One region of the Paraclostridium tenue genome, then DNA from elsewhere that is predicted to be linked to it. Evidence: riboswitches for the same ligand, from Rfam matches in the RefSeq annotation. Region 1 holds a riboswitch; each other region holds the start of a gene.
What was found. A riboswitch is a leader RNA that binds a small molecule or an ion and turns the genes downstream of it on or off. The one in region 1 is predicted to bind cyclic di-GMP.
Positions count from the first base shown of each region.

Region 2: another riboswitch for cyclic di-GMP. It lies ahead of ABFX13_RS04680 (flagellar basal body protein); the one in region 1 lies ahead of ABFX13_RS11440 (MSCRAMM family protein).
Region 3: another riboswitch for cyclic di-GMP. It lies ahead of ABFX13_RS09645 (NPCBM/NEW2 domain-containing protein); the one in region 1 lies ahead of ABFX13_RS11440 (MSCRAMM family protein).

Region 1 is NZ_BAAACP010000015.1:1,065-11,974, forward strand. It holds partial or broken gene ABFX13_RS11440 (MSCRAMM family protein) at 1-1,278, opposite strand, end outside; cyclic di-GMP riboswitch class II at 1,324-1,407, opposite strand; cyclic di-GMP riboswitch class II at 1,441-1,524, opposite strand; cyclic di-GMP riboswitch class II at 1,558-1,640, opposite strand; gene ABFX13_RS11445 (DEAD/DEAH box helicase) at 1,710-3,167, opposite strand; gene ABFX13_RS11450 (hypothetical protein) at 3,387-3,716, shown strand; gene ABFX13_RS11455 (bifunctional diguanylate cyclase/phosphodiesterase) at 3,764-5,959, opposite strand; gene ABFX13_RS11460 (fascin domain-containing protein) at 6,242-6,739, opposite strand; gene ABFX13_RS11465 (hypothetical protein) at 6,830-7,189, opposite strand; gene ABFX13_RS11470 (sensor histidine kinase) at 7,412-8,821, opposite strand; gene ABFX13_RS11475 (response regulator transcription factor) at 8,823-9,545, opposite strand; gene ABFX13_RS11480 (hypothetical protein) at 9,726-10,751, opposite strand; gene ABFX13_RS11485 (ABC transporter permease) at 10,785-10,910, opposite strand, start outside.
Region 2 is NZ_BAAACP010000004.1:94,893-105,802, forward strand. It holds gene ABFX13_RS04675 (CDP-glycerol glycerophosphotransferase family protein) at 223-1,707, shown strand; cyclic di-GMP riboswitch class I at 2,009-2,095, shown strand; gene ABFX13_RS04680 (flagellar basal body protein) at 2,459-2,785, shown strand; gene flgC (flagellar basal body rod protein FlgC) at 2,790-3,194, shown strand; gene fliE (flagellar hook-basal body complex protein FliE) at 3,209-3,520, shown strand; gene fliF (flagellar basal-body MS-ring/collar protein FliF) at 3,544-5,118, shown strand; gene fliG (flagellar motor switch protein FliG) at 5,132-6,184, shown strand; gene ABFX13_RS04705 (FliH/SctL family protein) at 6,171-6,956, shown strand; gene fliI (flagellar protein export ATPase FliI) at 6,953-8,260, shown strand; gene fliJ (flagellar export protein FliJ) at 8,276-8,716, shown strand; gene ABFX13_RS04720 (flagellar hook-length control protein FliK) at 8,730-9,944, shown strand; gene ABFX13_RS04725 (flagellar hook assembly protein FlgD) at 9,955-10,506, shown strand; gene ABFX13_RS04730 (flagellar hook-basal body complex protein) at 10,546-10,910, shown strand, end outside.
Region 3 is NZ_BAAACP010000011.1:19,009-29,918, forward strand. It holds gene ABFX13_RS09635 (ABC transporter ATP-binding protein) at 116-1,966, shown strand; gene ABFX13_RS09640 (ABC transporter ATP-binding protein) at 1,966-3,795, shown strand; cyclic di-GMP riboswitch class I at 3,928-4,013, shown strand; gene ABFX13_RS09645 (NPCBM/NEW2 domain-containing protein) at 4,187-10,910, shown strand, end outside.

The DNA.
Region 1 (10,910 bases):
GTAAGCAGTATTTGAAACTGCCTCTCCTGTTCCAACTTCTTTCATATTAGCTTGAATAGTAATATATGCATCATCTCCTGGATTTATATCCGCCTTATCATTAACTGCATTTAATTCTTTTGTTTGATCATTATATGTAACAGTAAACTGCCCTGTTTGATCTATCTTAATATCAGTCAGCCTCGAATCTAATTTGTCTTTCACATGCATTGTATTCTTTAAAAAGTGTCCTGCTGAATCAAATGCTATTTTATATTCTATGTTTTGATCCTTTTCATCATTAGTTATATTAGTTTTATTTACAGTTTTATAGACATTTATAGCCCCTGCTCCTGCTGCTAACTTAACTGTAGCACTAGAATCATTATTTTTCCCATTATATGTTAATTTTGCTTTATTTACATATCTAATGTCTTTTGGAGGATTTGGTAATATCAAAGTATTATAATTAACAGAATAGCTATCATTATATATATCCCCAAGATCTATTTTTAGAGAATCTTTTTCAGCTATAAGTTTTCCAAATTTTAAAAGATCATTAGTTATATCTCTATCTACTCCACTTTCATAGTCATGTTGAATTATACTTATACTATTTTTATCTAAAACCATTCCCTCTGGAATTTGGTCCTCAAAGTAAGCATCACCCATTTGTCCGTTTTGATCTCTATTTATTTCTACATAGTATCTAACTGGTTTATTTATATCTGTTATAAGCCCTTCTCCCTTAGAGTCTCGTGGTAAATATGAACCTTTGTACATAAGTGGATTTGATCCTCCACCTGTTGATTCTTCTCTACCTTCACCTGTTAATGTAACAGTTTCTGTATCTCCATTAGTATTTATAACAATAGGGTATTCTCCATCTTTAATATTTTTATCACCAACCATTGTTACACTTAAATATCCCTCTAATGCATTTTTTATATTATCATTAAATATTAACTTTAATACTCCAGTATTAGGATTATATTCTTGCCCTGAAAAATGCTTATCTGAACATACTGGGTTAACATCTCTAAAGATCTTAGGCAGTGTTATAGTAATACTATCTCCTGGGGTAATTTTGCTTGGATCTTTAATTTTATAATCAATTCTGAAAGTTTTAATCATACCTGCTCTTACAGTATAATCATCAAATGTTGCACTTGTTATTTCAACTGAAGGACTATTAGATACATCTTCAGCATATACCATTATCCCTGGTGAAATAAGATTTAAAATCATACTAAACACAAACACTAAACTTAATATTGCCTTATTTTTTCCTTTTCTCAAATGATCACCTCTTTTTTTCAATAAAAAAAGCTATACTTACATGTTTGTAAATATAGCCGGTTGCATCACTAACTCCATATATCCCAGATGCCCACATACAGAATATACTTCTTCGTTTCTTGTTTATTAAATTTTAGAACAAAAAAGGCTATACCTACAGTTTGTAAATATAGCCGGTTGCATCACTAACTCCATATATTCCAGATGCCCACATACAGAATATACTTCTTCGTTTCTTATTTGTTAAATTTTAGAACAAAAAAAGCTATATCTACAATTTGTAAATATAGCCGGTTGCATCACTAACTCCATATATTCCAGATGCCCACATACAGAATATACTTCTTCATTTCTTATTTATTTAATTTTACTAAAATAGTTTATCAAATTTCGACACTATTTTCAATATTATTATTAATTTACTTATAAATCTAACAATTAGAATTATCTCTTCTTACTTTAACTAATTTTTTCTTTATACTTATTTCTTTATATTTTTTTAAAAACATTTCACCTTTATGATTTAATAAGTCAACATAAGAGCATAAGTCACAAACTTCTATAACACCTATATCTTCATTATTTATGCCTTCAATATTACTAAAAGTCCCAACAATATCTAAAACTCTTATTTTCTTCTTTTTACCTGCATTTAAGTATATTCTAGTTACTTCACTATGAACTTTTTTATCTTTCTTTTTTACCTTCTTGTTATTTAATAATATACTTGAAGCTTTCTCAAACTTAGCTTTTCCTTTTGTTATATCTTCACTACTTAATTCATTAATAATGTTTATTTCATGACCAGTATATTTTATTATCTCATCTATATATTTTTTATCTTTTTCATTAACCATAGTTATAGCTTTTCCATACTTATCTTTTCTTCCTGTTCTTCCTATTCTATGTATATAATTTTCTTTATCTGTAGGAACATCGTAATTTATAACTAAAGATACATCATCTATATGTATTCCTCTACTTGCTACATCTGTACTAACTAAAATATTATACTTACCTTCTTTAAAATCTTTGATTACAAATATACGCTTTTCTTGAGACATATCTCCATGAAGTTGTTCAACTAAAAAGTTGTCTTTTTTCATCTTGTTGTATAATTTAGTTACTCTATCTTTAGTATTTAAAAATACTATAGTAGTTTTGGGATTATGATAATATATTATATTTTTTAATGAATTATATTTTTCTTCTTCTTTTAAATAAACTAGCTTTTCTTCTATTTGTTTTTTATCTAGTTCTTCATCATTTTCAATTTCTATCATACTGTGATTTATCATATATTTATTGTATATATATGATATATCTTTATCTATAGTTGCTGAAAATAATCCTATGGCAGTCTCTTTAGGTATGTTATTAAATATAAACTCCATATCATCTATAAATCCTTTATTAAGCATTTTATCAGCTTCATCTATTATAAAATAATTTATATTATCTAAGTTTATACTACCTCTATTTATATGATCTATTACTCTTCCAGGTGTAGCAACTACTACATGAACTCTTTGTTTTAGTTCATTTATTTGCTCTTTTATAGGTTGTCTTCCAAATATTGCACTACATCTAATTTTTTTTAGTCTTCCAATATTAGATATTTCTTCTTTTACTTGTATAGCTAATTCTCTTGTTGGTACAATTATCAATGCTTGTAGATTTTTATTGTTAATATCTATTTTTTCACATATTGGTATTCCAAAACTTGCAGTTTTCCCACTACCAGTTTTTGATTTAACAACTATATTTTCTTTATTTAAAAGTTTTGGAATTGATTCACATTGAACTTTAGACGGAATATTATACTCAAGATTATAAATGGCTTTTATTATATCTTTATCTAAATTAAAATCTTTAAAATTATTAATCATTACTACCACCTTACTTATCTAAATTAAAATTTTTATAGCTATTTATTATATCATATCTTTAAAGTAATAAATCTTTTTTAATATATTAAACTTATTATCTCTTAAATATTTAATTTCATAATATTATATATTCATAAAAAACAACTTTACTTAATAAAATTTAATATAAGTTATTATTTTATATTAAAAATTTTATTATTTTAAAGGAGAATTAAAATTATGTTTGAAATGATAAAACACACTTATAATAATAGATCTATAGCTAGATTGGACTTAGATAACATTATTCACAATCACTTATACCACAATTGCCCTATGGGAAAGGTATCTGCAAATCTTATTTATGATAATTATAATAATGTAGTTGGAAAAGTTGATGAAAATGGACTTATATATTCTAACCTAGACTCAAATCCTATAGGAAAAGTTTTAGACAATGGATTTATATATAAAAACAATGATTTAGTTGGAAAAATTAAATATCCTAAAACATTATCTCCTTACTTAGCTGGAGCTTCATATTTATTATTAATCCATGAAAATAGATAATAAAAAAGATGACTAATATAAACTAGTCATCTTTTTTATTATTAAATTTATTGATATTGTTTTTTTAATATATTTTTAAACTCAAAAAATTCAAGTGGTTTAAAATACACATATCCTTGTATCATATCACAATTAAATTGTTTTAATATATTTACTTGCTTATTATTTTCTACACCTTCACAAACTACTTTAAAATTAAACTTTTTAGCTAATCTAATTATGGTTTTTACAAATATAAAAGTTTTTTTATTTTCCTCTAAATCTATTATCATGCTTCTATCCAATTTTAATATATCTATATCTATTAATTTTAAATTTGATAATGTAGAAGTGCCTGTTCCAAAATCATCCATAGAAACTTTTATTCCTAATTTTTTAATTTGATATATTTTATTATTTATATATTCAATATCATTTAGTGCTGCTGTTTCTGTAATTTCAATTTCTATTAATTCAGGTTCTACATCATATTTTTTAATAGTTTGTTTAATAGATTGAATCAAATCAGCTCTGTATAGTTCTACTCTTGATAAATTCACAGATATTGGAACTACTTTTTCACCTTTTAATTTACATTTTTTTATATCTTTACAAACTTCTTCAAGTACCCATTTTCCTATTAAATTTATGTTTCCATTTTTCTCTGCTATTGGTATAAATACATTTGGACTTATAAATCCTTTTTTATTATGATTCCATCTTATTAATGCCTCTGCCCCAACTATCTTTTCATTATGTATATCTACCTTAGGCTGATATACAACTTTAAATTCTCCTGATTCTAGGCCTTTTTTTAATTCACTTTCAACTATAATTTCTTGATTGATTCTATTTTTTAAAGCTTCATCATATATATAATATGGTTTATTTTTAATCTTTTTTGATTCTATCCTAGCTATATTTGCATTGTCTATAATTTTATCAATTTCTTCATTAGCATTTTCTATTATATAAGCTCCCATGTTTAATTTTAAATTTAAATCACTATTATTTGAGCAAACAATATTTAGATAATCATGTAGTTTCATTAAAAACTTTTCCAAATCTAATTCTTTATCTAATTTAAACATCAAAGCAAATATATTATTAGAAATTCTTCCATGTATATTTTCAAATTTTAAAATAGTTAATTTTTTACTTATATACTTTATAAGATTATCGCCCTCTTCATACCCAAACACATCATTTATAAATTTTAATCTATTTATATCAATTGATACTAAAACATATTTATCGTCACTTTTAGCATTTTTTAGTTTTTCTTTACAATCTATTTTAAACTTTTTTTGATTACTTATGTTAGTTAAACTATCTATATAAGTAGCTTTTCTTAAAGCTTTTTTGTTTTTAATATACTTTTTATAATTATTAACAACATAAAGTAAGGTAAGTATAAGTATTGTAAATAACGATATATTTATTATATTAGTCAAACTTGAAAAAACTTTATTTATAGGTGTTATTGATACTAAATACCAACCATCAGTATTTTCTATATAATTATAATATAAATAAATTCGCTCATTATTAAAAACACCTAGTTTTGGCTTCTTGCAACTTGCGATATTTGTTTTACCTTCTAGGTTTTTACTTTTGTTATATAATATTTTTAGACCTTCTCTATTCCTTTCATCACCAATAATTATATTCCCATATTTATCTACTATATATAAACTTCCTTTATATGAATATATACTTTGTTTTAAGCTTAAAGCTATACCTTCATAATGGGAAAATCCAACTAAGACTCCCTCTATTTTATCGTTAATTTTAAGTGGAATAGAATATATTATACTATCTTTACCATCAATTATACTTTTTGTTGGCTCACTTACATAATTCTTCCCCTTAATGCTTTCTTTAAAATAAGTGCTATTACCTACATATATATCTCCATTTCCATAATTTAAATAACCTTCTTTATTTACAATTCCAATACCTTTAAATGAATTCGAAATATTTGATTTATTAAAAGTATCTAAAAATATTTGTTTTGCTTTTTCCTTACCATATTTATCTATATCATAGTTTATATAAGAATTAAAACTTTCTAATTTAGACATATTATTGTTTATATAGGTAGCAATTCTTGCCTCTACTTGTGTGTTTACTTCTGATATATTAATTGCAATTTCTTCTTTTAAGTTTTTATCTACAATCAAAATAAAACTGATACTTATAAATCCTATTATTATTGTACTTTTTAAACTTTCAATAATATTTTCATTTAAATTTTTAATCATTTTACACCCTTCTGTCTTTATTGCTAGCTTTTTGATTTTAAATTTTGATATTTTTTATTAATCTTTAAATCTAAATCTTTTCACAAAATTTTTTAAAAAGTGTCAATTAGTTAATATTCAAATAAATATACCTTAAATTATCATATTATTTGTATAAGTGTCAATATTTCGAATTTATAGTAAAATTTTTCCTTTTTATTATTTAATACCCATATAACCAAATTTATAAAGTAATTTTTTCATAAAAAAACAAATCCTATTTCTAGGATTTGCTTTTTTTAATTATTTAACTTCTCTAAACTTAAATCTAGTTCTTTTTCCAGGGTTTTCAGCTCTAGCAACAAGTCTCTTGTCATTATCTCTTACTCTTACATAATACCCATTAGGTGCTTTTAATACATATTCTTTTTCATCTATTTTATACATTTTAAACTTAGTTGCTCCTTTTCTATCAGTATCTGCAACTAAGAAATCTCTATTATCAACTCTTATAAAATCTCCACCTGCTTGTCGTATTTTAACTTCATTATCATCTAGCATTATTATTCTAAATATTCCATTTTGATTAACCCTTCTACCTGTTGCATAAAGGTAATCATCATCTCCAACTACTACAAACTCGTCTTCTACTATAGATTTTATATTAACTTTTAATTTATTATTGTCTTCCTCTTGTTTATCTGGGTTTTGTGGAAAATAATACTTTATAAACTCCTCCATCCATGGTGGATATACTATAACCCCATTTTGATCTCTATTTATGTCAAAATTTTTATTCATTATAAACCTCCTATTGTCAATTAAATTTTAAACTTTAATATATATTACGACAATAGGAGGTTAATGGTTCATACTTCCATAATATTTTTACTATCTACAACATTTTTTAAAGCAATATTCACAAAAATTTTCTTTATTATCAAACAAAGCAATTAATATTAACTCTTCTAAAGTTGGATGCCCACATGGTAAACATCCACCTTCAGCTAATGTTCGTATACTCTCTTCTAATCCAGGATGTCCACATGGTAAATCTATTTCTTCTAATAAATTATATAAATACTTACCTAAATATCTATATATGTTATCTCTATTTCTTCTATCTGGACAAGTAGGAAACTTTCTACATTCATTCACTGAATTATTATTACAATTACAGTGAAAATGGCAATGACAACATTTTATATTGCTATTTGATTTATTACAGGATTTATGATTATTACATCCCATAAAACCAACTCCCTTATATTATTTATGGATTTTAATATCCATACATTAACTTATGCACTTAATACCTTTTTTGACACCATTTTATATATTTTGTCAATTTTTTTATTCACTTCCTTATTTTTATAAATAATAGATAATTTCTTTACTCTTTTTGTAGATATATTTTAAGGGTATATCCTAAATTTTAAGACATACCCTTTTATAATTATTACATACTCTAAATTAATTTATATTTATAAAAACTGTAGTTCCAATTCCAAGTTTACTAGTTATACCTATATCAAATCCGTGAGCTATGATAATTTCCTTAGCTATTGCCATTCCAAGTCCTGACCCTTTATGAATTTCTCCTGTATTTGTACCTCTATAATATCTATCAAATATACACTCTAAATCATCCTTACTAATTCCTTTACCATTATCTTTAACAGATATGATAATTTCATTATCAGTTTTGTAATTTATACTTACTATTATACTAACATCTTCATTGTTATGTATCAAAGCATTATAAACAAGATTATTTATAACTCTTTTAAAAAGATTAGAATCAACTTGTTTTTTTATAATATTTTTATTTGTTGTAAATTCAATATTTCTATGTGCGTATTTAGGATCGTTAAGAATTTGTATTATAGAATCTTTAACTATTCTCACTATATTATCTTCACTTTTATTTAAAAATCTATCACTACTTTTTAGTTTCATCGTTAAATTTAAATCATCAACTAATTCTTTAATATATTCTGATTTCTGATTTATTATTAGTCCATAATCTTTAACCTCTTCACTGTCTATTTCATAATCATTATCACTTAAAAGTTCTGCATATCCTTTTATAGATGATAAAGGTGTTTTTATATCATGTGATATATTTGCTATCCATTCCTGTTTTAATTTATCTAATTTATTTCTTTGAGCTTCATTACTTTTTAAAGTATCTGCTAACTTATTTAACTTATTATATACACTTTGATACAGTCCTTTTTCTTTATAATATACATCATATTTTCCTTCTTCTAAATTCTCGACACCTTCTATTATACTTTTCATAGGTTTTGTAAGTCTTTTGCTAAATAAATATCCAAATATTAACGCTATTATTAAATCTATACATAATATAATCCATATTATTTTTATAGCTGTATTTGCTAAATCCATTGAATTAAATGTAAATATATATTTTTGTAAGTCATTTTTGCTAAACCCTAATATGTAAGTGTACTCTTTATTATTTATAAGTTTACTAGATACTAATATATTATCTGTACCTATATCTTTAAAACCTCCGGCATATTTATATCCATTTATAAGTTGTGCTGGAGTATGCTTTTTATCAAGTTTCTCTGGTGCATTATACCTATATAATTCATTTGAGTTTTCATCTAATATTTGTATCCATATATGTTTTTTGTCTAGTATATTTTTCCCTTCTTTATCTACTAAGATTTTATTATTATCTTCATATATATACTTACTAAAATCTCTGGTAAAATTATCTTCTGGTTTTTTTATATCGTTCATTTTATTAAAAATAATCACACTTATTATCCCAGATATATTTAATATAGTAACTATCATAACTACACATATAATACTTACTATATATTTAAAAGTTATTTTCCACTTCATATTAACCTTCCTTTAAAGTTAGTTTGTACCCTAATCCTTTAATATTTTTTATATACTTAGGCTTTGATGGATTATCTTCTATCTTTTCTCTAAGTCTTCTTATATGTACCATTATAGTATTATCAAATCCTATAAAATCTTCTCCCCATACTTCATCACAAAACTTTTCCTTACTTATTATTTGTTCTAAATGTTTTGCCATATATAAAAACATTTTAAATTCTTTCGCTTTAAGTGCTATAGTTTCTCCATTTTTTTTAACTTCTATACGCTCTTCATCTATTTCAAATGGCCCAAAAACTAATTTATCACTTTTAGGCTCTTCCTTTACAGAATTTAATATTATGTTTTTCTTTAAGTTCAACTTAATTCTAAGCGCTACTTCTTTTGGGCTAAACGGTTTAGTGATATAATCATCTGCTCCTAATGCTAATCCTAAAACTCTATCCATTTCCTCAGTTTTAGCTGATAAAAATAAAACTGGTACTTGAGATATTTGTCTTATTTCTTTAAATACATCGTAACCTTCTTTATCTGGTAACATTATGTCTAATACTACAATATCTATTTCTTTATCTTTAAATATTTTTAAAGCTTCATTTCCTGTTTCTGCTGTATATATATTTTTAAATCCTTCTTTTTTCAGTACTGTACTTAATAACTTTAATATATCTGCTTCATCATCTACTAATAATATATTTTTTTCTTTTATCGTATTTTCCATATTGATCTCCTATCTTTACTAATATACTTAGTCGATAATTTTCATTTTAAATTTATAGCTAATATTGTATCCAAAATATAAATTTTTTACAAATTACATTATAATAAGCTATACAAAAAAACGAATGAAACATAGTAAATTGTAAAAACATTTAACTATAAAACATTCGTTTTTGTTTAATTATTTATTTAAAACTTTTTTAAATACATATATATTTGAAACAATACCTATTATAAGTATAACTATTAATCCTATATATCCTGCATTTACTACACCTATACTTTTTCCAAATATATTTATATCTCCAAGATAATTTCCTATAAACATTTGAGGATTCATAATTATATCTATATAATTTGAACATCCAACTACTGATAATAAGTTTTTTGGTAAAAATTTAAGTGATGCTATTATCTTACCTATTACTATAAATACAGTTACAGATACTATAGATTCTACTGAATTATTTGTTATAAAAGAAAATAAACTTGCAAATACTCCGACACTAACAAATACAATCATCATAGTTAATATATTTACCATAGTGTATGCATATATAGTTATAGGTTTTAATAAACTAAATGTATCGACTATTCTATATGCTTGTAAATCCCCATTAATTGGCTGACCATATTGTATACTAGTTATAACTCCAATTCCTAAAATATAAACTAAATATATAACTATAGGCGCTATAATAGATAAAGTTAACTTCGAAAACAATGCTTTATATTTATTCTTGCCTGATAATATTATAGAATCTACATTAGATAATTTTTCATCTGTGTAAATATTAGAAAATATATATATACAGATACCAACTATAACAAACCCTGAAAAAGCATTATTTATTCTAAAGTTAAATACTTTGTAAAAACTTATATCTTTATAATTTTTTCCATTATCTTTTTTAAGCTTTTCACTGGCCATGTTTGCCATTTTTTTACTCGTATCATCTAATTTATCGCTTTTATTAGCTCTATCTAAAGTTTTAAGTTCTGTAACTTTATTTTCTAGTTTTTCATTAGCTATTACATCTTTTGCTCTATTATCTTGAACATAATTCCCATTTTTATCAAAATAATTATTTTCTGTTTCTAAATCTGGCTTGAAAAAACTCATTACAGAACATAAAAGTATAAGTATTATACTTGATATTATTATTGATTTATTTTTAAATAGTTTTTTAATTTCCCATCTAATCATCTTTTTCCTCCTAAATAGCTTGCATAAAATTATCTATCTTTCTTTTGAAAAGCCTTTATCTGCAAGCTTATAAAGAACAAAACTTCCTACAGTACTTAAAATTATGAATACTACAAATCCTAATATACCTACTTTGTATCTTATAATTTCTGAACTATA
Region 2 (10,910 bases), on a different contig from region 1:
TACTAGAAAAACTTTATTCTAAAGAATTAAAGGCTGAATATAAAACAATATATACAACTATAGATGAATTTATAGATAATAGATTTGAAGTTGTTTAAAACGAGAGATTTTTAACTGAGATAAAATAATATTCAGATATTGGAAGACATTATTTTATATTAATGAGAAAATAATTATTCAAGGGCTGAGTTAAGACATTTAAATAGAAAGTGATGTGATTTTATGAAAATAAATAAAAAGCAACAAATGTTAGAACTGTTAGAAACTCTAATTGAAGGGCTTACATATATAAAAAATAATATAGATTCAGATTACATGTTTATGAGTGAGATATCACTACAAGCGATAGTTTCAATTAAAAATGCATTAAATAATGTTAAAAAGTGTGATGAACAGCTAAATAGATTATCGATAGAAGTTTATAACAATATTATTGGTATTCATGAAAATCACATTGAAAATAAGATATTAGCTTGTGATGAAACTATTGCGCATTTATTTGAAATGATAAAAATAATTCAAGAAAAAGTTAATAAAAAACTTGATATTGTTTTTATGCCATATAATGCTTTTATGTGGAATAGTCTTGAGAGTGTATGGAAGGCTGCAAGTGAAGATGAAAATTGCAATTGCTATGTAGTGCCAATACCTTATTTTAGATTAATTTCAAAGGAAAATGGAGAAGTAGAGAAAATATTAACTTATGAAGGAAATTTACTACCAGATTATGTCCCTGTTATTGATTATAGAGAATTTGACTTAGAATCATTAAAACCAGATATTATATATGTACATAATCAATACGATGAATACAATACTGCTACTCAAGTGGTTAGCGAATATTTTTCTTATAATCTTAAAAAGCATACAGACATGTTAGTTTATATAACTTATGGGATATTAGGAACTTACCCTGTTTCTTTTTATATAAATTTTTATAACTTAATAGCAACGAGGAGTTTTGATAAAGTTGTTGTACAATCGCCTTCGTTTGAAGTTATTGCAGAAGCAAGCGGGCTAGAAAAAGAAAAAATTTTATCTTTAGGATCACCTAAGTTTGATGCTTTAGTAAATAGTTTAGAAAAGCAAGAAATAAGCCAATATTATAAAGATAAATTTAAAGATAAAACTGTATTTTTATGGACTACAAATCTTATGAAAGTAATAAATGGTAGACACGAAGTTTTAGATGAGATCGAAGAAGTTTTTGAACTTATAAAAAATAATCAACAATATGGTCTTATTTATAGACCACACCCTCTAGAACTTACATATGTTAAGTCTAAAGCTCCAGAGTGTTATGAAAGATATAGCCATTTATTAGAATCATCAAAAGCTACTGCAAATATAGTTATAGATAATACACCAAGTTACTATGAGGCTTTTAAGGTTTCTGATGCTTTAATAACAGACAGATCATCAGTTTTAATTGAATATATGGCTACAGGTAAACCTGTTTTAATATATGATATAGATTTAGTAAAAGAATACTACAGTGAAAATGTATTTGATATTTTTGCTAACTATATAGTTGGAGAAGATGGAATGACAGTTGAGAAATTTATCGATTTAGTTGTAACAAAAAATGATAAACAAAAACAAAGACGTTTAAAAGCTTTACATACTGTTATCGTAAATTCTGATGGAAGTTGTGGCAAAAAAGTTCATAATTTTATAAAAGAAGATATTATTGAGAATTATTTCTAATATATATTGTATACAAATTTTAATGTATTTAAAATTTGTATATAATAAAAATTAAATAATTAAAATTAAATTATGCAAAATAAAATTTAATAAAAGATATAAATGTTTAATTATAAAACTATTTATTAAAGTATTAAAAAAAATCATATCACTTTAAAGTAAATTTTAATATAATTTGATATCTTAAAATTAATTTTAAAACAATATTGAAAATTACCATTTGTTGGAAAAATTAGAATTTAAAGTAAATGCTTGAATTAAGTCGAATTATAGTATAAAATAGAAATATAAGTCGAATAATGATATTCAAAGGCAAATCTAGAGAAATCTAGTGACGCAAAACTATAGGGGCTAATGTTTATATAAACTACGCCAGCCAGCTGCCAAAGAGTTAATAAACTTTTTGTTATCATTGATAAAATGAAAATCGTGAATTATGGATAATTATATAATTTACAAATAAAATCAAAAAATATGTATAAATGTATATAAGCATTTATTGGATTTTTTAATATACCTTAAGATGATTTTATAAGTATACAAAAACATTTAAATATTTAATCTTAGATTATTAGATATATTAGAACTAGAAAATATTTATTTGATTTTGACTTATACATTAAGTAGGTATATTTTATTTTCTGATTTTAATTTTAATTTATATAATACGATTAGCAATCATTGATATATTATAAAAGTGATTAAACTACTCTTTAAGAGTAGTTTTTTTTATTCTAAAAAGGAGGTAATAATGGAAACATATAGTTTAATCAAGATGGGGTTAGATGCAACAGAACTTAGAAGTAGAGTCATTGCTAACAATATTGCAAATATTAATACTCCAAATTATAAGAGAAAGTATGTAAACTTTGAAGAAACATTGAAAGACTCTATAAATAAAAAACCAAAAATAGAAGTCAAAACAGATGAAAACACAAAGATGAGAGTAGATGGCAACAATGTTGATTTAGAGAACGAGAAAGTTAATCAAGCAGCTGCAAGCCTTGAATACAATGCACTTATAACTTTAACTAATATAAAATTAGGAATGGCTAGAAGTGTCATAACAGGGAGGTAATTAGATGAGTATTTTTGGAGGAATGCGAATTAGTCAAAGTGCTTTATCAGCAGAGCGTTTAAGGATGGATATAGTTTCATCTAATATTGCCAATATGAAGACTACTAGAACTAAAGAAGGTGGAGCTTATAGACGTAAAGTTCCTGTGTTTGAGGAAAATTACGACAAAAAGTTAGGAATGCTTGGAGTAAAAGCAGTCTCTATAGAAAAAGATAAGTCGCCACTTAGAAAACTATATGAACCCAATCATCCCGATGCAGATAAACAAGGCTATGTAGAATACCCTAATGTAGATATATTAGTGGAAATGGCAGATTTAATGACTGCTTCAAGGGCTTATGAGTCTAATATAGATACATTAAACGCACAAAAAAATATGATATCTAAAGCATTAGAAATAGGTAGATAAAAAGGAGTGGATTTATGACTGGAATAGGTGCTATAAGCGGAGTAAACAACATCTTAACAAATAATGATTTGTTAAAAGCTACAAAAAGTAAAGGTGTAGAAAAAGAAAGTAACTTTTCTAATGTAATAAAGGATGCATTAGATAAAGTTAATGACAAGCAAGTAGATGCAAATAAGAAAGTTGAGAGCCTTTTAAAAGGAGGCGATGTTTCTATGCATGATGTAATGATATCTGCTCAAGAAGCTCAGATGTCAATGCAATTAATGATTGAAGTTAGAAATAAGGTATATGAAGCTTATCAAGAGCTAAATAGAGTTCAATTATAACTTTATAGCAAGGAGAATTTTAGATGAATATAAAGGAATTACCACAAAAAGTAAAAGATTTTGTGTTGGTTAAAAAAGAACAGTTTGGTACCTTATCTAAAAAGAAAAAAATAGCAATAGTAGTTGCGATTATATCTTTAATTCTAGCAATAGTATTTGGGATAAGTTATTCAAGAGCAAACAAGTATGGAGTTTTATTTTCAGGACTAGAATCTAGTGATGCAGCAGCGGTAACTAAAGAACTTGAATCGAAAAAAGTGGATACCAAGATAGAAGGAAATAGTATATTAGTTCCTAAAAAAGATGTAGATAAATTGAGAATGGAATTGTCTTCTAATGTATCAAATGGTTCAAAAGGATTTGAAATAATGGATGAGGGTTCATCATTTGGTATGACAGATGAAGAGTTCCAAATAAAAAAACAACGTATGCTTCAAGGGGAGATTGAAAAAACTATAAAAGTTTTTCCACAAGTAGAAAGTGCTAGAGTACATATAACTGAAGGAGAAAAATCAGTTTTTGCAAATGAAACAGTACCAGGAAAAGCTGCAGTTTATTTAAATTTAAATCCAGGTGAAACTCTAAAACCAGCTCAAGTAAGATCTATTATATGTTTAGTTTCCGCAAGTACAGACAATGTACCTAAACAAAATGTAGAAGTAATAGATCAAAATATGAAACTACTATCAGAAGGCTTAATTGATGAAAATGGAAATATAAATACTTCTAACTTAAGTGATGTTGATCAGGCTATGAAGGCTGAAAAAGACTTAAGTAAAGAACTTGAAAGATCAATAACAGGTCTTTTAGAACCAATATTTGGACAAGGTAAAGTAAGAGCAACTGTAAATACGGATCTAAACTTTGATGCAAGTGAAAAAACTGAGCTTGTAATAGATCCTAATAAAGTAATTACTAATGAATCAAAATCAAGCAGTAAATCCACTGAAAAACAAAATACAGGTGGAGCCGTAGATAATAATATGAGTAACGTTAACGAAAGTGGAACGGGAAGTACTGAAAGTAACGAACAAAATATTCAGTATCAAACAGGAAAAACTGAAACTAAAACAATAAAAGCAAAGGGTGAAATAAATAAGATAACAGCATCAGTAGCTATAAATGGAAATTTAAGTGATGATGTAGTTAGAAATGTTCAAGATATGGTGGCAAATACTATAGGAATGGATCCTAAAAGAGGAGATAATGTAAAAGTAGTTTCTATGGGATTTGAAACAGAAAAACAAGATACTAGTACATTTGGAGTTATCAAAAACGCTATAAGCAAAGATAAGTCATTATCAACAATGTTAATAGTTACAGGAATAATAATCTTAATTATTTTAGGATTACTTATAGGTACGGTAGTTTATATGGTTATAAAAAATAAACGTAAACCTACAGAGTTAGAAAATGTAGAAGAAGAAGATGAAGTAGAACTAATCAACAAAAAACTAGAAGAATTGGAGCAAAATAGATTGAATAGTAACGAAGAAGTAGACGAAGTAAGCATAAGCTTAGAAGATGAGGTTAAACAGTTTGCAGCTGATAACCCAGATCAAGTTACAGATCTAGTTAATAGTTGGTTAAATGAGTAAAGGGTGATTTTATTTGCAAAAAGAAGGCGTTAAAGGTAATGCGTTTGACTTAGGGGATATACCTAAGTTTAGAAGAGTTACGGGTGCAAGAAAAGCAGCTATACTACTTATGACTTTAGGACCAGAAGTAGCTGCAAGCGTAATAAAAAATTTATCTGATAGAAAAATTCAAAAAATAGGTGTTGAAATAGCTAATATAAATACTGTTAAACCAAGAGAAAGAAGAGAAGTTTTACAAGAATTTATAGAGTTAAATAAAGGTAAAGAATTTGTTATAGAAGGTGGTATAGATTGTGCTAAATCATTACTTAATGGTGCATTAGGAAGTCAAAGGGCAACTAAGTTACTAGAAGGTATAAAGTATGATGCATACACAAAACTTTTTGTTTCGGCTAGAAAGGCTGAACCAGAACAAATACTTGCATGTATACAAGGTGAAAGTCCACAAGCAATAGCTATATTACTTTCTCATATTCAACCTGATAAAGCAGCACTTGTATTGTCTGAATTACCAGATGAATTAAAACTTGAGATTTCCTTAAAAATAGGAACTACATCTAACATAGCACCAGCTGTAATAAAATCTATAGATAAAGCTATAGAAGCAAAGCTAACTAGTCTAGGTAAGTTAGATATGGAAAGTTCTGGAGGAGTTAATAGTCTAGTAGATATATTAAGTAATGTTGATAGAAAAACAGAAAAGAGCATAATCAAATTCATTGAATCTAAAAATGAAGAATTGGCTGAAGAAATTAAATCTAACATGTTTATATTTGATGATATTGTTAGACTTGATAATATGGCTATACAAAGAATTCTTAAAGAGGTTAATGTTAAAGATCTTGCATTTGCTCTTAAAGGTGCATCTTCAGATGTTTCAGGTGCTATATTTAAAAACCAATCTCAAAGAGCATCTCAAGCTTTAAGAGAAGAAATAGAATTACTAGGAAAAGTAAAAATATCTCAGGTAGAAGAAGCTCAACAATCTATTGTAAATATTGTTAGAAGACTTGAAGATACTGGAGAAATAACATTATCTAGAGGTTCAGAAGATGAATTCATTTAAAAATACAAATATTATAAAATCAGATGGAGTAGTTTTTAAAGGTTTTAAGCCTTTAAAAACTACTCACTTAGATAATATAAATTTAAAAGAGCAAGTTGAAGAAGATGAAAAAATTAAAACTGAATTAGAACAAACTAAAGAAGAATTAGAAAAACAGATATTAAAAGCTAAAGAAAAATATGAAGAAATTTTAAAACAAACAGAATTAGATAGTTCAAAAATTGTTGAAGAAGCTCAAGAAAAAGCTTGTGAAATAAAACAAGAAGCTTATGAAGAAGGTCATTCACAAGGATTACAAAATGGATATGAGGATGGCTATAAAGAAGCTTATGAGGAACATATTGAAAAAGCAAAGTCAGAGTCAGAAAAAATTATTCAACAAGCAAGTAGTATTTTAATAGACTCTAAAAATCAAGTTGTTGAATATTTAAAGGAAAATAAAAAACAAATAATAGATTTAAGTATAACAATAGCGGAAAAAGTACTTAAAGAAAAATTCAAAGAAATAGATTCTATGAATAATATACTAGAGTCTGTTATAAGTGAATATGAAATTAGCGAAAATTTTGTTATTAAAGCAAATTCAGTTTATGTAGAAAGTATAAATGAAAAAATTAATGTTCTAAAAAATGAAAAATCTATAAAAGGTCAAGCTTTTGTACTAGCAGATAATTCTATAGAAGCAGGAAATGCAATAATTGAAACCAATAAAGGTAGATTAATTGTAGGTATTGACTGTGTAATAGAAAAAGTAAAAGAGGAGCTATTATGATAAATTTAGATTTTGAAAAATTAAAACATAAAGTTTTAGATATAAAAGGTGTAATAGCAGAAGGTAAGGTTACTAAAATAATAGGATTGACTGTAGAAGTTGAAGGTATAAAATCCTTCGTTGGAGAGTTATGTACCGTTTACAATTATGCAGATGAACCTATAAATTGTGAAGTTGTAGGTTTTAAAAATAACAATGTAATTCTTATGCCATTAGGTGAGTTAGCAGGAGTGGCACCTGGGTGTAGGGTAGTTGCCAGAGGGATTCCTCTTAGTGTTAAGTGTAGTGAGGATCTTTTAGGAAAAGTTCTTGATGGAATAGGAAATCCAATAGATGATATTGAAATTTTAGGTGGAGAAAGATATAGTCTTTCAAATGAACCTCCAGATCCTATGAAAAGACCAAGAATTAAAAATATTATGCCAACTGGAATTAGAGCTATCGATGGATTTTTAACTTGTGGAGAAGGCCAAAGAATAGGAATATTTGCAGGAAGTGGAGTAGGAAAAAGTACAACACTAGGAATGATAGCAAGAACTGCACAAGCAGATGTAAATGTTATTGCACTTATAGGAGAAAGAGGTAGAGAAGTACTTGACTTTATAGAAAGAGATTTAGGAGAAGAAGGTATGAAAAAATCTGTAGTTGTTTGTGCAACATCAGATAAATCACCTCTAATGAGATTAAAAGGTGCATTAACAGCAACTGCAATTGCGGAATATTTTAGAGATCAAGGTAAAAAGGTCATATTAATGATGGATTCTGTAACGAGATTTGCTATGGCTCAAAGAGAAGTTGGACTTGCTATAGGAGAACCACCTGCACAAAAAGGATATACACCTTCAGTATTTGCATTACTTCCAAAACTTATGGAGAGAAGTGGAATGTCAGAACAAGGATCTATAACTGCATTTTATACTGTATTAGTAGACGGGGATGATTTTAATGAACCTATTGCAGACACTGTAAGAGGTATATTAGATGGACATATAGTTTTATCTAGAGATTTAGCACATAAGAATCATTATCCAGCGATCGATATATTAAACAGTGTAAGTAGACTTATGAAAGAAATCTGTGAACAAGAACACCAAGATGCTGCATCATTAGCTAGAGACATATTAGCAACTTATAAAGAGGCTGAAGATTTAATAAATATAGGAGCATATGAAAATGGTTCTAATAAAAACATAGATATGGCTATTGAATATATAGATAGAGTTAATTCATTTTTAAAACAAGGTGTAAATGAAAAAACTGAATTTGAAAAAAGTATAAGTGAATTAAAAGGTATATTTAAATAACAAGGAGCGTTTTAAGTGACAAAATATAAGTTTAAGTTACAAAAGTTATTAGATATAAAAATAAAAGAAGAAGAAGCAAGTAAGTTAGAGTATACAAAAGCTCAGAATGATAAAAAAATATTAGAAGAAAATATTAAATCATTAGATTCTGATTATAAAAGATACTCTAAGTTTAATGAATCTGAAGATACTATTAGTCAAAAAATTAGATTTAACTACTTATATTTTATTACCCAAACAATAGAAGAATGTAACAATATGTTAGTAGAAAAAGAAAAAAAGGTATCTGAAGCAAAAGATAATTTTATTGAAAAACAGATAAATAGAAAATCTTTAGAAACTTTAAAAGAAAATAAACTTACAAAGTTAAGAAAAGAAGAAGAAAGAAAAGAGCAAATAGAAAATGATGAATTTGCTTTATATGCATACATAAGAAACAAAAAGAAGATATCATAAAGGATGGTTGTATATGGATTTTAATTTAAATATTTCTACAGAATTGAGTAAAAAGCCATCTGAAAATACTAGTGTAAATAGTTTTTTATCAAATAGTGTTAATTTTGAAGATATAATTTCTTCTTTAGATTTAGATAAAGACAACACTAGTAATGATAATAGTATGGATATTATGTCATTATTACAAAATCTTATTTCGAATATAAAACTATTTAAAGAAATAGGTAACACAGATAATGATGTAAAAAAAGAAATGGATTTTATAATTAATAAATTAAATAACAAAAATCTTCAATTAGATTTAAGTGATATAAATGAAGATAAGTTAATAGATTTAATTAAAGATGAATTTGGTAATGATTTTGATTTTAATAAAATTTTTAATATAGATAAAGATTTAAATTTAGATAAAAATTATAAAGAAGTTAAATCAGAAGTTAATTTATTAAAAGAATTTTCTAATATATTAAAATCTAATTATGAAATAGATCCAGATATTAAAGAAATGTCGAAAAAAACTGTAGAAAAAACAAAAAAATCAGTTGAAGTAGATAATTTAAGTACTTTAAATATGATTGAAAAATTAGATGATGAGATAAAAAGTTTAAAATCTTATGAAGAGTTAAATGTATCTACAAATGCAAATAAAAGCAACGTTGTAGAGATGAAACCTAAAAAAGATGACAAGGATTTAAATATTTTAGAAAACATACTAGACAAAAATGTCAGTGCTTTTTCTACAATATCTAATAAGGTTTTTATCCAAGACTCAATTGCCAATAAAAATTTGCCAGCTGTAACTATAAGAGCAAATAATATGGCAGATGATTTTATAAAGATGGTTAAGTATTTAAAAAATAATAATATAGAAGAAATAAAAGTAAATATAAATCCTAAAGAATTAGGAGATATGACTATAAAGCTTATGAAAGATAGTGAAGCAACTAAAGTATTTATAAATGTAAGTAAAGAAGATACTTTTAAAATGTTAAATAAAAATATAGGTGATATAAATAAGCACTTATTTGATTTAGGTATAAAATCTAAAGATGTAGTTGTGACTATGAAGCCAAATGCAGAAAATTTCTTTTCAGATAATTTAAATCAACAATTTGGAAAAAGAGAAGAACCTAGAAAACAAAAAAGAAACAATCATAAGCAAGTAAGTTCTATAGAAGATATAGAAGAAGTAGCTAACTCGCAAGAGAATTTTAATATATTAGCTTAGAGGTTAGAGTATGAATAATTTTATGAACGTAACTCAAAAAAATATAAAACAAAATAATATGAAAACAAACAACACTAAATCTTCAAATAAAACTGAAAATGGAACAGCTATAGTTATGGCTGGAAAAGAAACAGATAAAAACTTATTTTTAAAATTATTAGTAGCACAAATGAGTCATCAAGACCCTATGAATCCTCAAGATCCAACTCAGTATATAACTCAGTTAGCTCAGTTTAATACTTTAGAGCAGATGCAAAATTTAAACAATAGCATGGGTAATATTGAAGGATTAACAAATGGAGTTTTGACAAATTTGGCTATGGGTACGGCATCTTCAATGATAGGAAAGCATATTGAAGCTTATGACCCAGATGAAATTAATATTAATGAAATAAGAAAAACAAAAGAAAATGAAGAAGAAAATAAAAAAACTATAACTGGTGTTGTTGAAAGTATAGAAATGAAAAATGGAATTGTATACATGGATGTAAGAGTTGATAAAACAAGTGAGATAAAATCCATAGAATATGGATCTCTTATAAAAGCAAGTAAAAATAAGTAAAACATAGATATAAATTTATAAAAAAGGGAGATAAAATTTATGTTAAAGTCAATGTATTCAGGAATAAGTGGAATGAAGTCAAATCAAACTAAGATGGACGTTGTAGGTAATAACGTTGCAAATGTAGGAACAACAGGATTTAAAAAATCAACTACAAGATTTTCAGATGCTTTAAATCAAACAGTTATATATTCAAGTGTTCCTGGTGGAAATGCAGATGATCCTAATGTAATAGGAGGGGTAAACCCAGGACAAGTTGGTATAGGTGCAAAGGTAAGTGGAATCTTTAGAAACATGTCTCAAGGAGCTATACAACCAACTGGTAGACCTACTGATTTAGCAATGGACGGAGACGGGTTCTTTGTTGTAGGTGTTGGTCCAAATCAAAATGCATATACAAGAGA
Region 3 (10,910 bases), on a different contig from region 1:
GAAGAAGGCTATGTAGGTATTTTTTTTTACATATAGAAATAAAATAGTATATATATTATTTTTAGAAAATTAAAAACATACAAATAACTTATTTCATTAAGAGAGGAGGATATACATGAAAGAAAATAAAAGTAAATTAAAAATGATAATAGAATCTACAAATGGACTTAAAAAGTATTTTGTTGTAGCAGTAATAACCACTATATTAGGAATAATATTTAACTACCTTACTCCACAAGTAATAAGAATTACAGTGGATTCTATAATTGGAAATACACCATTTAATTTACCTAGTTACATGTTAAATACAATAGATAATTTAGGTGGAAGAGAATTCTTAAGACAAAATTTATACATACCAGCAATAGTAGGAGTAGTATTTTCAGTTTTATCTGGAATATGTAACTACTTTTATAAGGTGTATATGGCAAAAGCATCAGATGGTACTATAAAAAATTTAAGAGATAAATTATACAGTCATATAAGTAGACTTCCATTTAGTTGGCATATGAAAAATCCAACAGGAGATATAATTCAAAGATGCACATCTGATATGGAAGTAGTAAAAAGCTTTTTAGGAATCCAATTACTAGAATTTATAAGAATAATATTTCTAATAACAATATCCCTTACATTAATGTTTTCTATGAATGTAAAGCTATCCTTAATAGCAGTAGCTTTTATATTAATAGTAATTACTTATTCTGTAATATTTTATAGTCTTATACAAAAGAAGTTTAAGGTTGCAGATGAAGCAGAAGGTGAGCTATCAGCACTTGTACAAGAAAACTTTACAGGAGTAAGAGTTGTAAGAGCTTTTGGTAGACAGTCTTATGAAATTGAAAGATTTGATGAAAAAAATATAGGATTTTCAAGACTATGGATTAAGCTTGGTCACGTACTAAGTTTTTATTGGGGTATAGGCGATTTATTTTCAGGACTTCAAGTTATGTCTATAGTTGTATTTGGATGCTTTGAAACAGTTTCTGGGGCATTAACACTAGGAGAACTTTTAGCATTTATATTTTATAATTCTATGCTAGTTTGGCCAGTAAGATCTCTTGGAAGAATTATCTCAGAAATGGGTAAAGCAGGAGTATCTATAAATCGTATTAAAGAAATTTTAGATGCAGAGGAAGAAAAAGATAATGAAGATGCTATTACTCCAGATATAAATGGTGATATAGAATTTAAAAATGTAAAATTTGATTACTATGGGACTAAACCTGTACTTAAAGATGTTTCATTTAAAATAAAAAAAGGAAGTACCTTTGGTATTTTAGGAGGTACTGGTTCTGGAAAATCTACAATAGTACACTTACTAAATAGATTATATAATTTAGATGAAAATTGTGGAGAAATATTAATAAATGGAGTAAATATAAAAAATATAAAACTTGATTATTTAAGACATAACATAGGAGTAGTATTACAAGAGCCTTTCTTATTTTCAAAAACTATAAAACAAAATATAAATATAGCATCTAAAATAGATGAAATTGAAAACTTTGAATCTATAAAACACGTTTCTCAAGTTTCACATGTTCATGAGAATATACTAGGTTTTAGTAAAGGCTATGACACTATAGTAGGAGAAAGAGGAGTAACTTTATCTGGTGGACAAAAGCAAAGAGTAGCAATAGCTAGAACATTAATAAAAAATAGTCCAGTAATAGTATTTGACGACTCACTATCTGCAGTAGATACAGAAACAGATGCAAAGATTAGACAGGAATTAAAAAAACATGTAAAAGACAGTACTGTAATAATAATATCTCATCGTATAACTACACTTATGAGTTGTGATAATATTATAGTTTTAGATGATGGAAAAGTAATAGAAAGTGGCAATCACGAATCTTTAATAAAAACAAATGGATTATACAAAAAAGTTTACGATATGCAATCAAGTGTGGAAAGTGAACTAACAGACACCTTAAATGAAGATACAGGAGGTGAAAAATAATGAGTTTTGATGAAGAAGAATATAAAAGAAGCTTTTCTATAAATATATGGAAAAAGCTAAATCCATTTTTAAAACAATACAAATTACATTTTATATGTGCTATATTAGCAAACTTATTTGTTGCATTTGTAGACGTAATGTTTCCAATATTTCAAAAGTATGCAATAGATAATTTTATAACTCCTATGAGTACAAAAGGAATAAATAATTTTGTAATTGTATATATACTAGCCATAGTTTTACAAGTAATATTTGTAATAATATTTACAAGGCTTTCAATGTATTTAGAAATGAATATAGGCAAGGATTTAAAAAGAGCTACATTTATGCACTTGCAAAAACTTTCATTTTCATATTATAACACTACACCAGTAGGCTATATAATAGCTAGAGTAATGAGTGATACTAATAAAATTGGGTCGATGGTAGCATGGGGACTTGTTGATTTGTTTTGGTCTATTACTTATGTATTAGGAGTATTTATAGCAATGTTTATGCTAAATGCAAAATTAGCTATGTATGTAATAGCAATAGTACCATTTATAGCAATACTTACAGTTTATTTTCAAAATAAAATACTAAATGTAAATAGAGATGTAAGAAAAATAAACTCAAAAATAACGGGAGCATTTAATGAAGGAATAACAGGCTCTATTACTTCTAAAACACTTGTAATAGAAAATAAAAACCTAGAGGATTTTTCTAAAATAACAGATAAAATGTATAAAACAAGTATAAGAGCTACAAAATTAAATGCTATATATATGCCAATTATACTATTTTTTAGTTCACTAGCTGTGGCATTTGTTCTTGATAGAGGTGGTAACTTAGTTATAAACGATTTAATGGAAATAGGTACATTATCAGCATTTATATCTTATGCAATAAGTATATTTGAACCAATTCAACAATTAGCTAAAAATATATCAGAATTTATAGCTACTCAAGCAAATATAGAAAGAGTTTTTGGATTATTAGAAAGAACTCCGGATATAGTTGATAGTGAAGAAGTAATTAAAAAGTATGGAGATTCATTTAATCCTAAAAAAGAAAATTGGGAAGAAATTAAAGGTGATATAGAATTTAAAGATGTATATTTTAAATACCCTGACGGAGATGAATATATCTATGAAAACTTTAATCTTAAAATACCAGCAGGAACTACAATAGCTTTAGTTGGTGAAACAGGTTCAGGTAAAAGTACTTTGGTAAACTTAGCTTGTAGATTCTTTGAACCTACTAAAGGAAAAGTATTAATAGATGGAAAAGATTATAGAGAAAGATCTCAGTTATGGTTACACAATAATATTGGTTATGTTCTTCAAAATCCACATTTATTTTCAGGAACTATAAAAGAAAATATACGTTATGGAAAGCTTGATGCAACTGATGAAGAAGTAGAAAATGCAGCTAAAATAGTATCAGCTCATAAGATAATTATGAATATGGAAAAAGGTTATGATTCTCAGGTAGGAGAAGGTGGTTCTAATTTATCAACAGGAGAAAAGCAACTTATATCTTTTGCTAGAGCAGTTCTTGCAAATCCTAGGATATTTGTACTTGATGAAGCTACTTCATCTATAGATACTGAAACAGAACAAATTATTCAAAATGCTATTTCTCACTTACTTAAAGATAGAACATCTTTCTTAGTTGCTCATAGATTATCTACGATAAGAAAAGCAGATATTATATTGGTTGTTAGAGATGGTAAGATAGTAGAAAAGGGAAGTCATAAAGAATTATTAAAACAAAAGAAATATTATCACTCATTGTATGTTAAACAGTTTGAAGCAGAAGTAGGAGAAAATATATTTGGGAAAAAGTAAATTTTAATGTGCTGTCTATTTCATAGTCAGCACATTTTTTGTTGAAAGATAAAAAATTGTTTAAATTTTTATAAAATTAAAATAAAAGTATTTACTAAATTGAGAAATATTGTATAATAATTGTAGAAAAATAATTCAATATGGCAAATCTAGGGAAATCTAGAGACGCAAAGCTAAAGGGGCTAAGGTAATTATAACTATGCCAGCCAGTTGCCAAAGAATAGTTATTCTTTGTTTTTACATGATAAATTTATGGTCGTATATTAGTTTGGTCATGAAACTTTTATGATGTTTAATTTTGCTGGCAACTACCCTTTAGAGGGTAGTTTTTTTATTATAAAAATCAGGGTTTATTTTATAATTACAAAATTTAAAAATTAGGGAGAGTATTATGAAGAAAAAAATATCATCTGTATTGGCAGTATCTTTAATAGCAACAAACATATCACCAGTAATAAATGTATTTGCTGATGAAGTTATAACAGATAAGGCCAAACTAATAAAAAAAAGTGTGGCAAATCAAGTTAAAATTTCACCTTTTAATCTAAATAATTATAGTGAGTTTGAAAATTATAATGAAAAATATAGAGTTTCTAAAGATAAGATTAAATCAATTTCAAATAATGGGGGACAGTACTCATCTAGTTCTATAGATAAAGCTATAGACAATAACATGTCAACTCACTGGGAAACTGGAAAACAAAACACTGAGTCTTTTAAAAATGAAGTAGTAGTAGAGTTTAAAGATATAGAATCTATTGATAGGATAGCCTATGCTACTAGACAAGATGGAGCTAGAGGCAAAGGATTTCCGACTAGGTTTGAGATTTATGCATCTATAAGTGGTGAAGATGAAGATTTCAAGCTTATGGCAACAGGAAGTCATTCTGTAACAGGAAATATGCTTCAATTTAAATTTGATACTATTACAGCTAAAAAATTTAAATTTGTATTTAAAGAAGCCAATCAAGGATGGGCAAGTGCATCAGAGTTTTGGTTTTATAGGGAAGACAATATAATTAATAAAATGGATAAGTTATTTACAAATGAATCAAAAAAACAAATAAGTCCTGATTTTAACACTATAGAAAAGTTAGATGCATTTGATAGAGAAGCAAGCACTCATCCACTATATAATAATATAAAAGAAGATATCGATAATGCTAGAATAATTTTAGAAAATAAAGCTTTAGAATTCACACAATCAAAGGTATCAAAATTTAAATCATTTAATGATGAAAGATTAGTTAAATATGATGAATTATTTAAAATACCTATGAATAAAGTAACAAGTATAACTACAAATGGGGGGAATTATGCTTCTAATGTTATCCAAAGGGCTATGGATGGTGATGTAAATACTAACTGGCACTCAGGAAAACAAAATACTAGTAGCCATACAAACGAAGTAGTTATGACTTTAGATGAATTAACTACTATAGATAGAATTATGTACACAAGTTTAAACTCTAGAGGATTTGCTCAAAGTTTTGACATATATGCATCTAGAACTTCTAATGGAGATACTTTCGAGAAGATAACATCTGGTGAAGCTAATATAACAAAAGATACTTTAGAAATAAAGTTTAAGCCAACCAAACTTAGAAGAATTAAGTTTGTATTTAAGAAAGGTTATGAGAATTGGGCTTTAGCCTCTGAGTTTGGACTATATAAGCAAGATGAATTAAAGGAAAAGATAGATAGATTATTTGTAAATGAAGATACTAATGAAGTTAATCCAGAATTTGCTACTATCGCTGCAATAGAAGGATTAATGAAAGAAGTAAAGGGCCACCCATTTGAAAATGAGTATATAGAAAAGTTGGAGATTGCGAAAGAATTAGTTGATTATGGAAAAGTTCAAGCAGGTACTTCTAATGTATCTAAATTTACACCTTTTTATACAGAATATATAAAAGCATATGATGATGTATATAGAATTAAAGATATTTCTATAAGTAATAATGGAGGGCAATATGCAGGCTCTGCAATAAAATATGCGGTTGATGAAGATGTAAATACTCACTGGGAAACTGGAAAACCAAATAGTGACTCATTTAAAAATGAAGTAATATTAACTTTAGAAGAAGCTACTTTAATAAATCGATTAACTTATAAATCAAGAAATTCAGGAAAAGGATTTGCGAAAGAATTTAGCGTATATGTATCTCCAGTTAGTTCGGGGAACAACTTCCAAAAGATAAGTGAAGGTGGATATACAGTAACTAGTGATATTTTAGAGATACAATTTGACAAGACTAAAGCAAAAAGAGTTAAATTTGTATTTGATAATGCACATGATAATTGGGCATCAATTTCAGATATAAGATTATATAAAGAAGATAATGTATCTGATAAGATGAAAAGACTATTCACAAATGGATTAATGGATACTGTAAGTGAGGAATTTAATACAATAGAAAAGTTAAATACTTTATCAAATGAGGTTAAAGTTCATCCACTAAGACCTATATACGATAAAGAAATACAATTGGCTAAAGATATTTTAAACAATAATCTTCAAAATATAAAAACTGTAGTTGCCGAGCAACATGGAGATAGAAATAAACATACAAGCAAAAACTTGAAGTTTGGATTTGGTAATAACAATCAGCCAACAGGTGTAGTTGCTAGAGCAGGGGAAGAAGTAACTGTATATGTTGATGCAGATCCAAATAAGCCACTACCACAATTAATGTTTTCTCAACAAGAAGGAAGTTTTGCAAATTGGGGAAGAACTGTAAGTCTACATCCAGGAAAAAATGTAATAACTGTTCCAAAAGTTAACCAAAATGATGGTTGGTATAAGCATGATGTAACACCTGGAGGACCAGTTTATATAGTAAACCCATACACTGAAGAAGAACAAGGAAAAGCACCAGTAATAAGATTTGCAAGTGGATGTGATAGTTTCCCATTACTAGATAAAAACACAAATGAAACACAATTAATAGAATTTATAAAAGATTATAAGAATAGATTAGATGAAGATGCTAAAGAAAATCCAAATGTATTAGATAGAAAGATGATAGATACTTTTGAGTTTGTTTCTGATCATATGGTATTTACAGGTACAGTAACTGGAGCATATGATGCATATGTTACAAATGGTAAAAAACCATTAGATACAATAAAGATGTGGAATGATCATATGGACATGCTATTTAAGTACCAAGGCTTAGACGGAAAAAATGAAAAAAATGATATAAAATACACTAGAGAAAATATAAGATTAGCTCAGCCATTTGGGTACATGTATGCAGCAGGAGGACATATAGGTGTTCAAGGTGATGTGATGAGCAGTATGTTAACAAGTGTAGGTAGTTGGGGAGTAGACCATGAAATAGGACATAAAATGGATATAGGAGTAAGAACAATAGGAGAAGTAACAAATAACATGTTACCTCAACAATCTTCTTATTATTATAATAGTCCAAATAAAAGAATTCCTTTTGAAAGTCATACTTATAAAAATATAATAGGAACTGATAATAACGACTATTATGAAGGTGAATATTTTGAAAAGCTAGCAGTATTTTGGCAGTTAGAAATGATATATCCAGGATACTGGGCGAAATTAAATACCCAGTATAGAGAAAATAATGTAGTTTTAGATTCAAGTAATGAAGCATTAGATAAGCTAAATCAATTAGCTAAGTATTCAAGTATAGCTTTAGAATTAGATTTAAGTGAACATTTTGAAAGACATGGATTCTTTGTATCTGATGAGACAAAAGAATTAATAAGTAAATATCCAAAGCCTGATAAGAAAATTTGGTATTCTAACTATGATTATAAAGATTATAAAGGTGAAGGGTTTAAAGGAAATATTGATTTAAAAGTTAAAAACTCTAGTCAAGGAAACAACGTTAAATTAATATTTGAAATTAATAAAGAAGCTAAAAATGATTTATTAGGATATGAAATATTTAAAGGTGATAAGCTAATAGGATTTACATCGACTAATAGCTTTGTTGATACAAATTCTAATATAGGTGAAGCTATAGACTATACTATAGTTCCTTATGACAAAAAGTTAAATACAGGAAATGAAGTTAAAATAAATTCGTTAAAACCTAGTATAAATGTACAACAAAAAGAAATAAACGTAAAACTTAGAGAAAAATTTAATCCGCTATCAGTAGTAAAAGCATTTAGCTACAATGGTGAGGATATAAGTAATAAGATAAAAGTTAATGAAAGTGTAAATGTAAATGAAAAAGGTAATTATCCTGTAGAATATACAGTAGAAGACAATGGAGTAACCACTAAAGAAGTTATAAGTGTAAATGTAGTAAGTGATTATCACTATTTATCTGATAGTGATTGGAAATCTGTTCAAACTCAATATGGAACTCCAAGAAGAAATACTAATATAAAAGGTAGAGTAAATGGAGAAATAAAAGATTTTGATAAAGGATTTGGAATACATGCAAATGGAAAGATAACTTATGATTTATCAGATAAAGAATATGACAACTTTGAAGCATTACTAGGAGTTGATATGGGGATAACAGCTCAAAATAACTCTAGTATAACATTTAAAGTAGTTGGAGATGGGAAGACACTAGCTACAACAAAGGTATTAAAGCATGAAGATAATATGATAAGTATAAATGTTCCTGTAAAAGGTATAGATGAATTAGTTATAGAAGTAAGTGATGGTGGAAATGGAAATACTTCTGACCATACTGTAATAGCTAATCCTAAACTAACTACAAACAATGCTAAGCCAACTTTAAATGTTGAAGATAAAACTTACAAATTAGGGGATAAGTTAGACCTTAACGAAGGAGTTAAAGCAACTGATGCAGAAGATGGTGATTTGACTTCTAGTGTAGAAGTAGTATCAAACAACTTTGAAGAAGGAAAAGTTGGAAGATTTGAGGTTATATATGGAGTAACAGATAGTGATAATAACTATGTTGAAAAGAAATGGTATATAACAGTTTATGAAGATTATATAGTAGCAAAATCTAAGTATGGTTCATTTGAAAATCTAGATAAATATAATGAGGAGTTTAAAATACCAGTAGCATCAGTAAGTAATAATGCAGGAAACTATGGATCAAGTGTTGTAGGAAAAGTTATTGATGAAAATATAAATACACACTGGGAAACAAATAAACCAAATAGTGATTCATTTAAAAATGAAGTTATATTTGATTTAGGTAAAAATGCTGAAATAAGTAAAGTAGCTTTTGCTGCAAGAAGAGATGCTTCAGGTAAAGGATTTGCAAATAAATTTGAAATATATGTTTCAAATGAAGTACAAGGTAATGACTTTATATTAGCAGGTATTGGAGAATATAATACTAGGACAACAGATGTTGTGGAGTTTGATATAGCTAAAACTAATGCAAGAAGAGTTAAGTTTAAATTTGTAGAAGCTAATCAAGGTTGGGCAAGTTTAAGTGAAGTATCATTTTATAAAGAAGATGTTTTAGCAAATAAAATAAAAAATGAACTATTTAAAGATAATTCAAAAACTGATATAAGTGAAAACTATAATACTTTAGAAAAAGTAGAAGCTTTAAGAAATGAAGTTAAAAATCACCCAGCATATAAATTATTTGAAGAAGACTTATTAAGAGCTGAAAAGTTAATTAAAGATAAAGTACCTGTTATAAGCTTTGAAGATACTACTTATGTTAAATTAAATAGCGATTTTGACTTAATGAGTGGTGTAAGTGCTAGTGATCAAGAAGACAAAAATATAACAAGTAATATAATAGTTAATGATGGTGGTTTTAATACAGGTAAAGCTGGGGAATACACTATAACTTATACAGTAACAGACAGTGATAATAATACAGTATCTAAAACTAGAACTATAATTGTTTATAGTAAAGAAGAAAATATAAGCGATTTGAATTGGAAATCTGCAGTTTCTGGATGGAAATTTGTAAATAAAGACTCAGCTGTAAATACAAATAATAAGATAAAACTTAATGTTGGTGGGACTATAAAAGAGTTTGATAAAGGGTTAGGTGCTGCAACAAATGCAGAAATAGTTTATGACTTAAATGGTGAGTATAGCAACTTTACAACTTATGTTGGTACAGATAAAAACTATAATGACAATAGAACAAGTATAATATTTAAAATATTTGCAGATGGAAAAGAAGTATATACTTCAGATACTATAAGAAAAGATAGTGAAGCTGATTTTGTAAATATAAGTGTTAAAGGAGTTAAAGAACTTAGATTAGTTGCAGATGATTCAGGTAATGGAGGACTTGGAGATTTTGCTTCTTGGGGAAGTCCAAAACTTTATAAAACAAATTCAAAACCAGATCTTCAAATAGAAAAAGATATAGCGGTAAAATTAGGAGAATCAATAGATGATGTAGTAGGTAAATACCTTGCAACAGATGCAGAAGATGGAGATATAACTTCTAAAGTTTTAGTGACAGGACAAGATAAGGTTAACTTTAATAAAAGTGGTAAATACAAAATAACTTACTCAGTAACTGATTTAGATGGAAATAAAGTTGATAAAGTTAGAAATATTACTGTTGTAGATATGAATGACTTTAAATACTTAACTGATTATGACTGGAAAGTGGCTAATCAAAGTTATGGAAGTACTAAAAAAGACATATCAGCAAGTAATAATTCTTTAAGATTAACTAAAGAAGATGGAGGTATATCTACATATGAAAGAGGAATAGGTGCTCATGCAAATGCTACAATAACATATGACTTAACTGATAAGGATTATGATTTCTTTAGTTCATATGTAGGTGTAGATAGAGCCATGTATGGGACTGTTGGAAGCGTTAAATTTGAAGTTTATGTTGATGGTGAAAAGAGATTTAATAGTGGAGTAATGAATTCTAGAGATCCTCAAAAATATGTTGAATTAAGTATAGCAGGAGCTAAGGAGTTAAAGCTAGTTGTAAATGATGGTTCAAATGGAATAGGTTCAGACCATGCTACTTGGGGAGCTGCTAAACTTCACTTTGCAAATAATGAAAAAGTTAGCTATGAAGAATTAGAATCATTGGTATCAAAAGTTAATGAATATAACAAAGAATCATATACAGAGGAGTCATTTAAAGTATTTGAAGAAGTTTTAAACAAAGCTAATATTATGCTAAAAGATAAAATAA